One region of the Salinimicrobium aquimaris genome, then DNA from elsewhere that is predicted to be linked to it. Evidence: riboswitches for the same ligand, from Rfam matches in the RefSeq annotation. Region 1 holds a riboswitch; the other holds the start of a gene.
The links. A riboswitch is a leader RNA that binds a small molecule or an ion and turns the genes downstream of it on or off. The one in region 1 is predicted to bind S-adenosylmethionine.
Positions count from the first base shown of each region.

Region 2: another riboswitch for S-adenosylmethionine. It lies ahead of VR862_RS00950 (ATP-grasp domain-containing protein); the one in region 1 lies ahead of VR862_RS02405 (homocysteine S-methyltransferase family protein).

Region 1 covers NZ_JAYDZX010000001.1:539,681-545,577, reverse strand. The annotation lists gene VR862_RS02430 (four-helix bundle copper-binding protein) at 1-289, opposite strand, end outside; gene VR862_RS02425 (sodium:calcium antiporter) at 503-1,525, shown strand; gene VR862_RS02420 (ion channel) at 1,566-2,531, opposite strand; gene VR862_RS02415 (GDCCVxC domain-containing (seleno)protein) at 2,717-2,935, shown strand; tRNA gene VR862_RS02410 (tRNA-Ser) at 3,087-3,171, opposite strand; SAM riboswitch class I at 3,455-3,558, shown strand; gene VR862_RS02405 (homocysteine S-methyltransferase family protein) at 3,606-4,625, shown strand; gene metH (methionine synthase) at 4,625-5,897, shown strand, end outside.
Region 2 covers NZ_JAYDZX010000001.1:204,333-210,229, forward strand. The annotation lists gene VR862_RS00935 (manganese catalase family protein) at 1-647, opposite strand, end outside; gene VR862_RS00940 (universal stress protein) at 882-1,697, opposite strand; gene VR862_RS00945 (LLM class flavin-dependent oxidoreductase) at 1,824-2,843, opposite strand; gene VR862_RS00950 (ATP-grasp domain-containing protein) at 2,840-3,829, opposite strand; SAM riboswitch class I at 4,228-4,326, opposite strand; gene VR862_RS00955 (HAD family hydrolase) at 4,574-5,392, shown strand; gene VR862_RS00960 (S10 family peptidase) at 5,452-5,897, opposite strand, start outside.

The DNA of each region.
Region 1 (5,897 bases):
CTTCAGTATCTTCTTTGTTACTGCATGCATCAGCACAGTCTTTGCACACATCAGCGCATTCTTTAGCAAGATGTTTGGCATGATTAGAATTCGATGCTATGAAACTTGAAGTTGCGTAGCATATTTTAGCGCAGTCCCTGCAGAGTCTGATTTGCCTAATAAGCTTTTCTGTTCTTTCATTCTCCAGGCAGGCATCAAAACAGTTTTCACATTCTGTTGCACATTCAGCTAAAAGCTTTAGCAGTTGAGAATTTTCCTGTCTTTCCATCATTCCGTGTTTATGTTCCATGTCTTTGATCTTTTAGTTATCTATTTAAGATAAAGAACAGACAGAACAAATACAATCAAACGGTGTTAAGTTAGGCCCCATGATTGTTAATTTAATCTCGCAGCTTCTTTTAGAAGCTCACTGCCTCTACCGTGTATGGAAAATGAATTCAGCACTTTTTGCTTTTCATAACATTTTTCCTTCCTAAAGTACCTAACTTGAAGATAAAAAAATATGATGGACATCTGGATCTGGGACCTCGTACTTCCGGCAGCAGTCTGGGCTGCTCACTGGGGTGCAGAGCACCTGGCAAAACCTCTAAAGAAATTAAGGCAACAATGGGGATTCTCTGTAGCTGCAGGGGGAGCTTTGGTGGGGTTGGCTGCAGCAAGTCCTGAAATAGGAATCAACATTGCCAGTGCTTCTCGAGGGGTTGGAGATATTGGTTTGGGAACAATGCTGGGGTCCAACGTTATTGCCATTCCGGTGATGGTAGTAACGGCATACCTGGCGACCCGGCACCTGAAAAAAAGTAAAGCAAAAAAAAATCACGAGGAACATCTCAAAGAACACCTTTTAAGAGTAGATAAGACAGCAGTGACGGTTCAGGCGCTACCGTACCTCGTGATCATCGCTGTAGTGGCCATACTCACTGTTCCAGAGCCATGGAGGGGACTTCAACCAGTAGATGGCTGGATCATGCTGGGTATCTATGCCCTTTACCTGAGTCAGGCGCTTTTGCGCGGGAAAAAGGATAAGGAACAGGTAGATTGGAAGAAAAAGGAAATAGCTTTGGCTTGTGCCGGATTAGCTGTTCTTGGCTTAGGAGCCTATTTCACAGTGCGAGCAACAGAGAATATTGTTACTGCTATGAATCTTTCTGAAATCGTTGGCGGACTTTTTATTACAGCACCAATGGCCGCACTTCCCGAAATATTTGCCACATGGAGTGTAGCTAAAAGTGGCCAAATTACTTCGTCTGTGACAAGTGTTATCGGGGATCATGCGGTAACTCTCACCATAGCCTTTTTTCCTTTAGCCCTGGTTGGGATTCCCGTAAATAATTTTTCGCTTTTTGTGACAGTACTAACCTTTGTCGCACTTGTAGCCATCCTCTATGCTTTCTTTATTCATTTGGGCTCGAAAAACAAGGCTTATGGATTCACCAGATGGCAGGTGATTACTCTGGCTTTATTGGTTTTCGTCTACGTTGGAGTAATAAGCTTTGGAATCCTTGATGTTCTCAACACGCAGTAATTTCAAGGAATGACAACAGGTACAACATAATGCAATTGAGCTATTGCACAACATCAGACCACTTAAGACCTTCACTCTTAAGCAATCTCTCTAAAATCCTCCTTCTATCCTTTTGTTCCTCGTCATTTTTGATACTTTGGTGATAACCAAAGTAGGATGCTTGTACAGGATTTTTCACCTTTGGCATACTCCGGGAAAAATTACTATCGAGATTCTGAAGAAAAGTATAAATGGCAGATCTAAGAGGTTGCAATTCTTTTTGGAATTTACTTTTATTCTCAGAGCCTATAAGAATGGAAAGAGCTTCATCCAGTCTCGCCATGTTCAGACTTAAACAATCTTTTGGCTCTGGTCGGGTATAAAAATGTACAACCGGGTAAGCATGATGATTAACAGCGTGCTGGTCCACCATTTCCTGTAAATTCAGAAGTTGCTGATAGCTGTACGAACTGCTGAATGAATTTAGCTTTTCGGATATGGTTTGGGGATTTGTTCCAAGTCCATGAATGGTTTTTATGAGGGTCCTTTTCTGAACGAGAGCTGAAGCCACTGAAATAAAGTACGTCATAGAACTGGTAAAGAGGATAAAGCCCAAAAAAGCAAAGCAATTGGTCAAAATTTCGAAGAAAGGAGTTGTGGGATAAAAATTTCCCATACCCAGAGTCGAGATGATATACCCTGTAAAATATAATCTTTCCCAAACGTCTGCCGTATCGCCCTGGGCATTGACTATTGCTTCTGGGTTGGATGAGTAGACCAAAAACAAGCCCACCCACGTTAGTGTTATCCAGATGAAGAGCATAGACAAGTTGACAGTCAGGCCACTGAGTTTCAATATATTTCTACCCATTATTTTGACGAGAAATTTTACCAGTTTTTCAGCAGAGACTGCAACCTTTTTGGAGATAAAACCCAATCCACTTCCTGAAAGCGTGGTATAAAAGAAGTCAAAAAGGACCAATACGAGGATAGTAACTCCTACTAGAAGGAGAATAGTGTTTTCCATGACTATCGGGAGTTTTCCATTATTTGACCATCGAATTTAGAGGATACTGAAAGAATGTTTGTTAATTTTAGCAAAAACTTCGGGGCGTACGCACCTTTGAAAGCTAGACTATAAAAATGGGACATTTTTTGCACCACCAGCCTGAAGCAATATAAGTACTTCATCTATGCCTTAAAAATGAATCAATGAAGACCATATTAAAATCGTTAATTACTTGTCCCTATTGCAAGGTTTCGAGGGAGGAAATAATGCCTGCAGATGCTTGCCAATTCTTTTATAAATGCTCAAACTGTGAAGTAGTTGTGAAGCCTTTGGAGGGGGATTGCTGCGTTTTTTGTAGCTACGGATCTGTTCCTTGTCCGCCCATCCAGGAATCTCGCTCATGCTGTAGTCATTCCGACTAAGTTTTGTGTTGCTTTTGTTCGACTCGAGTCTACTGCTAACCAAGCTGATTTAAGGATTCGCAGGACATGCTAGAGAAAAGGTCTTCAAACTGCGTTTAAACCTTCCTTAAAATAAAAATGCTTCCCCTTTCAGGGAAGCATTTAAAGTCTGCGGAGGAAGAGGGATTCGAACCCCCGGAGGTGTTACCCTCAACAGTTTTCAAGACTGCCGCAATCGACCACTCTGCCATTCCTCCATTGCGGGTGCAAATATAAAAAGCTTTTTTAAATATTGAACAAGAAATTTTACTTTTTGAATGAAGAACTTTTTGTGAAGTTTCTAACCCACCTATTGATAGTAACTTAAAATCCCAGAAAAATTTTCTCTTGACTCTTGACTCTTGTCTCTTGACTCTTGTCTCTTGTCTCTTGTCTCTTGTCTCTTGATTCTTGTCTCTTGATTCTTGTCTCTTGTCTCTCTTTTCATTTGCATTTCCCGGTTTTATAGATATCTTTGCCTAAGTTCATTTTTTAATAAACGAGTTATCAAGAAAGGTTGAGGGATTAGACCCTGTGAAACCTTAGCAACCCTCCTTAGGAGAAGGTGCTACGTTCTACCCCGAGTACTCGGGGATAGATAACTAAGAATTCTTTCCCGACTTCTTTTTTGATAGCCATATTGCGCAAACCAATGTCAAAAATAGAAGACTTACTCTCAGAAAAAATACTGATCCTCGACGGTGCCATGGGTACCATGCTGCAGGAATATAAATTTACCGAAGAAGATTTCCGCGGAAAACGTTTTGCCGACTGGCCTGTGTCGCTCAAAGGAAACAACGACCTGCTTTCCCTCACTCAACCTTCAGCAATTGCAGCTGTCCATCGCAAGTACTTTGATGCGGGTGCAGATATTGTCGAAACCAATACCTTCTCGGCGACTTCCATTGCTATGGCCGACTACCAGATGCAGGAGCTGGTCTATGAACTTAACTATGAATCTGCCAGGATAGCCAAAGAAGTGGCTCAAAATGTCACTTTTGAGACCCCGGATAAACCACGCTTCGTGGCAGGCGCTATCGGCCCCACTAATAAAACCGCGAGCATGTCGCCAGATGTTAATGATCCCGGTTTCAGGGCGATCTCGTTCACAGAATTGGCTGCCGCCTATAAGGAGCAGGCAAAGGGATTGATCGATGGCGGAGTAGATGTGCTGCTTGTAGAAACGGTTTTTGACACCTTAAATGCCAAGGCCGCTCTTTTTGCCATTGAAGAACTTAAGGAGGAGCTGGATGTCGACATTCCGGTAATGATAAGCGGAACCATTACAGATGCTTCGGGCCGCACTTTGAGCGGGCAAACTGCCGAAGCTTTCCTTATTTCCATTTCTCACATTCCTTTGCTCAGCGTGGGCTTTAATTGTGCCCTGGGGGCAAAACAGCTCACGCCACACCTGGAGGTTTTAGCTAAAAGTTCCGGATTTGGAGTGTCTGCTTATCCCAATGCCGGGTTGCCAAATGCTTTTGGGGAGTACGACCAGAGCCCGACGGAGATGGCTGCACAGATCCGGGAGTATCTTTCCCGCGGACTTGTAAATATCCTCGGAGGTTGCTGCGGAACAACTCCCGAACACATCAAAGCCATTGCTGAAGTAGCTAAAGAATACAAGCCACGGGAATTCAAGAAAGAGATCCAACCTGAAACTGAAGTATAATGACAGGAGAAAAAAGAACATCAAAAAACACATTTTTGGAAGGTAAGCAGCAGAGATATTTAAAGCTGTCGGGTCTCGAACCCCTGGTCATCACCCCCAATTCTAATTTCATTAACGTAGGGGAGCGCACTAACGTTGCCGGTTCTAAAAAGTTCCTGAGGTTGATCAAGGAAGAGAAGTACGATGAAGCACTTTCTGTAGCCCGTGACCAGGTGGAAGGTGGAGCACAGATCCTGGATGTGAATATGGACGACGGGCTCATCGACGGGAAGGAAGCTATGGTGAAATTCCTGAACCTGTTAATGGCCGAGCCCGATATAGCCCGTATCCCTGTTATGATAGATAGTTCCAAATGGGAGATCATCGAAGCCGGGTTGCAGGTAGTCCAGGGGAAATGTGTGGTGAACTCAATAAGCCTCAAGGAAGGGGAAGAGGAATTCCTGGTGCATGCAAAAAAGATAAGGCGCTATGGAGCGGCAGTAGTGGTAATGGCCTTTGATGAAATTGGCCAGGCAGATAATTATGAGCGTCGTATTGAGATCGCGAAACGTTCTTACGATCTGCTGACTCAAAAAGCCGGTTTTTCGCCAGAAGATATCATTCTCGACCTCAATATTTTTCCTGTAGGAACAGGTATGGAAGAACACCGGCGTAATGCTGTGGATTACATTGAAGCCACACGTTGGGTCAAGGAAAATCTGCCACACGTGAACCTAAGTGGGGGAGTGAGCAATGTTTCCTTTTCTTTCCGCGGAAATGATCCCGTGCGGGAAGCTATGCATTCAGTATTTCTGTATCACGCTATTAAAGCCGGAATGAACATGGGGATTGTAAATCCTGCACTTCTGGAGGTGTATGATAACATTCCTAAGGATCTGCTGGAGCATGTGGAAGATGTTATTCTTGACCGCCGCGATGATGCCACCGAGCGCCTCCTGGCTTTTGCTGAAACTGTTGTGGGGAAAGAAAGGGAAAGCAAAACAGATCTTTCCTGGAGAGAAAGCTCCCTGCAGGAACGAATCACTCACGCCCTGGTAAAAGGAATTGACGAGTATATAGTTGAAGATGTTGAAGCTGCAAGGGCAAATTCCGCGCGTACCTTAGATGTTATTGAAGGTCCGCTAATGACGGGAATGAACGTGGTAGGAGATCTTTTTGGCAGTGGAAAGATGTTCCTGCCCCAGGTAGTGAAATCGGCCAGGGTTATGAAAAAAGCAGTGGCTCATCTTTTACCATATATTGAGGAGGAGAAGAAAGCCCCCCAGCCCCCTG
Region 2 (5,897 bases), 340 kb from region 1:
CTTTGAAGTACTCCCGGTGGGAAATTAGGCTCTATGGTTTCCAGTGCTGCCTGGAACATCTGGAAGTGAGCTACCTCCCTGGTCATTAGAAATCGCAGTGTGTCCTTTACATGAGGATCATCTGTATGCTGCATCAGGTATTCATAAACGATCTTAGCCCTGGATTCAGCAGCGATATTAGACCTTAGATCCACAGTGAGATCTCCATTGGCGGTCACATAGGCCGAGGTCCATGGATTCCCATTACTATCTGACAGGGCAGGTCCACCTCCCGAAAGATTGAAGAATTGAGGATTCACCATAGCGTTATGAATAAAATCCTCCTTTGAAGCTTTTCCCTTGAGGAGGGCCATAATTTCAGATTCTTCGGCGGCATTTTTCAGATCTCCGTGAATGCCCTTCAGCAGCATTTGAATGGTGGCTCCCACTATTTCGAGGTGACTGAATTCTTCAGTTGCGATATCCATGAGGAGATCATACTTGTCTGGATGTACCTGTTTGGCAGCAAAGGCCTGGGTAAAATACTGAAGAGCGGCTTTTAATTCTCCATTGGCGCCGCCAAATTGTTCAAGAAGTAAGGTGGCAAAAGCAGGATCTGGTTTAGATACCCGCGCATTGAATTGTAATTCTTTTACGTGGTAAAACATAATGTTTAGATTAGTGGTTAATAAATCTTTTTCCACTATTAAGTTAGGAGGTTTAACTTCCACGAGGGGTTAAACTTTATCTAAACTTCTGTTATTGTTTGACTTATAGTTATGATTAGTATAAATAGAAAACCGCTTCTTTTCTAATGAAACGGTTTTCTACTTGTAATCCTTAAGAGTAAGTCGGCTAAAACTTAGCATCCAAAAATGCCATTTTTGAGAAGTCTTTTTGGCTTATGGCATTGCAGGGAAGCTGAGGAGAGGAGAAGGACTACAATATTGCATTTTTTTAATCATGTCTCTGGTGAGGCCTCTCTTCAGGAAGTTGCTGTTCTTCCTGTCGGGCATCAAGACGATATCGGGTCGCTCTTTTTCGATTGCTTCCTTAAGAGTCTCAAAAACTTCGGAAGAATAAAGCGTTCTATAGTTGATATCTTCAAAAGCGACTTGTTCATGAACTTTCTCCTTAAACTTATCGAGATTTTCCAGTGCTTCAATTTCCTGTTTGTGACTTATATGAAAGATCTCAATTTCTGCCTGAAGCATTTTTGCCAGAGGGATTAATTCCTTCAGAAAAGTTACGTCCTGATCATCATAGGTGCTTGAAAAAAGGATTTTTTGAGGCTGTTTATACTCAAATCCAGGAGGAACTGCCAACACCGGGATGGAGGATCTTCCTATCATTTCACCCGTGGTGGTCCCAAGGATGCGATCTTTAAGTTTACTTGCACCACAGGATCCCATGATCACCATCCTCACATTGAGATCTTTGGAAAATTTCAGGATTTCCTCGGCTACCCCGGTGCCCGAAATTGCTGCAGGTGAGATCAATTGAGGATCATATTCTGCTCCCAGATGTTTTTTACAAAAATCCAGCAGTTCTCTTTGATGGTACTTCAGGATATCAGCATTTTTAAGTCCGTTTGTGCCGGTAGTGTATACGTGAAGCGCTAAAAGATCATCTCCAAGTGTTCTTGCAAGACCTGCAGCAGATTTAAGTGCTGCAACCGAATTTTCTGAAAAATCTGTGGCGTATATAATCTTTTTCATGACATCATCATTTAGAGGTATAAAGGTAATTTGCCTTACTCTTAAAAAGGATGATATTGGTCAGCTTGAGCCAAAAAAAAGGCTGCCCGGGTGGGACAGCCTTCATGTATAAAGCAAAGGAAACTTTTAATTTGTTGCAGAAATAATTGAATCTGAAAATCTTTCCATCTCCTCCAGTTGCGGGCTCGCCTGTAGTAATAGGAAATCAACTCCCACATCCTCAAATTCTCCAATCCTGTCCTGAACCTGAGTAGGAGTTCCCGCCAGTCCTGCTCTTAATCCGCGGTTGGAGACCGAATAATCCTGAAGGGACAATTTACTTTCAAGCTGAGTGTTCTCTACCCATTGCTGGTAATTCTTATAACTGGCCGAGGAGGCCTCCACAGTCGTGATTCTCCCGATTTCTTTCTTCACATCCTTTTCGGAGTCTCGAACCACTGCATAGGCAGCGACCCCAAATTTCATGGGAGGAAGACCAAGAGCTTCTCTGCGCCGCTTCATGTCTTCAATTCTCTTTCCAATTTCTGCAGGGGAATCGCCGTGCATAACATAGCCGTCGCACTGCCGGCTTATCATGGTTTTAGCGGCTTCAGATTCTCCCCCGGCATAAAGGAATGGCTTTTTTGCAGGTTTTGGCTGCAATACATTATCCTGGACCTGGTAGTAATTTCCGTTAAAAGTCACGTGATCTTCCTTCCAGAGTTTGCTAACCACTTCTATCCACTCTCCCGTGCGGGCATATCTGTCATCGTGCTGGTCGAAATCTATCCCATACTTTTCTGCTTCTGCTTTCCACCAGGAGGCAACGACATTTAACGAGATCCTGTCGTTACTTATGTGTTCCAGATTCGCGACAGCCTTTGCAAGCAGGGCCGGATTATGATAAGTGGGTCTCACCGCCACCATGATCTCCAGCTCCCTTGTTACCGCAGCAAGTGCAGCTGCAGTAGACCACGCATCCAAAGATGGGGCCTCTTCCCCTTTGATATCATTCAAATACAATTCGGCAATAAGAGAGAGGCTATATCCCCAGTCTTCACTTTTTTGCGCCAGGTTCTTTATGTATTCCCAGGAAATAGACATGTTCTCATTAGGAACATTTCTCAACCATCCTCCAAATACCGGTAACCAATATCCGTATTTCATAGTACTTCTTCTTTTTTAAGGTTAGCGACTTTTTCTATATAGTCAACCAGTTTTTCATGGGGATCAAATCCTATGACGTTGGTTGCATCTGCCACGAAATTGGATAGCGCATTCACATCATAATAATAAAGTTGCCCATCTCTGTCGTCTATGATGTATTCTATACCACCCACTTCTATGCCCGTGGCCTGGATGATTTGCTCAATTTGCTCAATGATCTCTTGGGACGGAGTAAAGGCTTCTACCTTTAATCCATTTTTTGGCGCATCAAGAGCACACGCATTCCTTGTTAATTCTTGCCCTGTCGTAGTTTGGCAGATATCTGCCGGGCAAAGGTTGAAGCTTTCGCCCGAGGTGTATACTTTTATTCCATAGAGGTATTTGCCTCCAAGAGTTTCAACCCGGTGAATGGATCCACCCCGCGCCGGAATAAATTCCTGAACCAGGGCCGTAGCGTCAAGTCCCAGATCAATGTTATTTTCTGCTACTGCCTGCTGCAGTTCTTCCCGGCTATTGAATTTAACGATTCCCGCTCCACTACCACCTATGTTGGCTTTGACCACAATTGGAAACCGAAGACCTTCACTTGCAGAAACCGCCTGGGAAGGATGATTGATCACCACTGCCTTTGGGTAGGGGAGACCAAGAGATTCCAGCAGATTCAATTGAAGGGCTTTCGAAATTTCATACTTCCATGCTTTTGATCCATTGATCACCTTTATGCCTTTCTTTTCAAGTGATTCCAGTAGGCTGGAGGTATAAAAGATTGCCTGTGCATTATTGCGCAGGTAAGCCGATGGACTCATTCGGTTAAATAGAACATCGTAGGAGAAATCCTTTTCAGCAATTCTGAAAAGATGTTCTGCAGCATTCTGTTTCTCCACCCGGATTTCGCGTTTTTCCAGTTCATTGAATAAAGGACGAAACCAGTCCGGGTGCTCGTAATAGACTGCTATGGGGTTAGGATTATTGTTATTAAGACTCATGATATAATTATTATTACAGTTTTTTTGAATTTTTAAGGGAGTGAAATCCATCTACAGCAATGGACAAACATCCAGCTTTTGCCACTGGATAATTTCTCTCTCCAACTGGTTTCCTGCTTGAGAGAAAACCTGAAAGTTGCTGTTAGGCAATAATTTGCAAATGCCTTTCCGAGAAACGGGAACAGGATTGGGTACATAATCAATAGATACAAGGAAAAAAGGCTTCAACGAGGCCAAATAAATTACAGGGATTCAGTCCGAAAACTGAAAGAGCAAAGTCGGTTTAAAAAGCTCCTAGCAACAACAGCAACAAAAAGATCTTGAAGTCGCCGAACAGTATAAGGAAGTGTTGAAATGCAGAATAGCGTCTGCCGGTATGGAATTTTTCATCATCGTTTAATTTATATTCTCCAAAATTGGATCAGGAGTTAGCACCTTGACTCGGTCAGGTTGCTAGCGTATCATTGAGCCTGTCTCTCCACGCTTCTTTATAAATCAATTCACTATTGATTTGAAGAAGCAAAAATAGAATGCAACTTCGAGATCACCAAAAAAGATTTTCCAAAAGAAAAAATTTTTTCTTAAAGCATTGATAAACAGTTGCTAGCCCTCACTTCCTTCAGGAGTTTAAGATCTTCAGCGGCATTTGTTGAGTATTTAAAAGTGATCTTCCCAAAAAATTAACGTGTGTAATTAATTCTTCCGAAGTCTTAATTTTAAATTTGGAGCCCTAGAAATATGATAATGGATTATTCAAAGATAAAGCTCATCGTGAGTGATATGGATGGCACTTTGCTCAACAGCCGGCATGAAGTGAGTCCGCAATTCCTAAAGATATTCAAGGAGCTACAGGAGCAGGAAATAAAATTTGCTGTTGCCAGTGGCCGGCAGTACTACAGTCTCATGGAACGAATGGATGCTGTCAAGGATGAGCTTATTTACCTGGCCGAGAATGGCGCCATTGTAATGTACAAGGGCAGGCAACTTCACATTGTGCCCATGGAAAGGAAAGTGGTTCATGAAGTAATAAAAGCAGTGAGAAAACTCGATAACAAGTATTTGATCCTCTGCGGAAGGAAACAGGCTTATATTGAGAAGACAGATCCTGAATTTATGGAACCCTTTCTTAACCATTACGAGAAGTACAAGGTTGTTGAAGACCTTTTACAGGTCGAAGATGATGTGATCCTGAAGCTCACCGTCTGTGACCTTGCCGGCGCCGAAGAAAATTCCCTGCCACACCTTCAGCATTTCGGAAAACGGTTACAGGTAAAACTTTCCGGAAAGATCTGGATCGATTTCAATGACAAAGAGGCCCAGAAAGGAAATGCTTTAAAAGCTCTTCAGCAGCAAATGAATATAAAGGAGGAGGAAACTCTGGCCTTTGGAGATTACCTGAATGATATCGAATTATTTCAACATTCGGGCTACAGCTATGCTATGAAAAATGCACATGATGAGGTGAAAGCAGTAGCAACTCATCATGCTGGCAGTAATGATGAATTTGGTGTTGAAAAGGTACTGGAGGAGCTTCTTGAATCTGTTAAGGCCACTAAATCCTGATGGTTGTCCAAAAAAAAGCCATTCCTGATGGGAATGGCTTTTCATTTTGCTCTTTTTTACTAGTAAGTTGCAGGTGCTCCCGGTTTGGGCAAGGAGTTAAGGATAAACTCTCGTAGGTCTTCATTGGCCTTTTTAAGGTCTTCATTCCTCAGGTACATCATATGTCCACTTCTATAACCTTTAAAGCTTAATCTGTCACGCATTTTTCCACTAGGGTCGAGTTGCCACATGGTATATTTTGCGTCAAAATAGGTCGTGGCACCATCAAAATATCCACTTTGGATCAAAACGTCCAGGTTTGGATTTTGTGCCATCGCCTGTCTTAGGTTTTCCCCTGTGTTGTCTCTACTGCGATCCCAAGGGTGTACAGGTCCAAACATGTAATATGTAAGATCTGTCTTGAACTTCAGATCATTTCTTAAATAGTGGTTGATCGCAGGAGTAAAAGAATGCAGCCATGAAGTAAGTTCAGAATTGTAGTCGGGAGAATCTCCTGCTTCTTTGC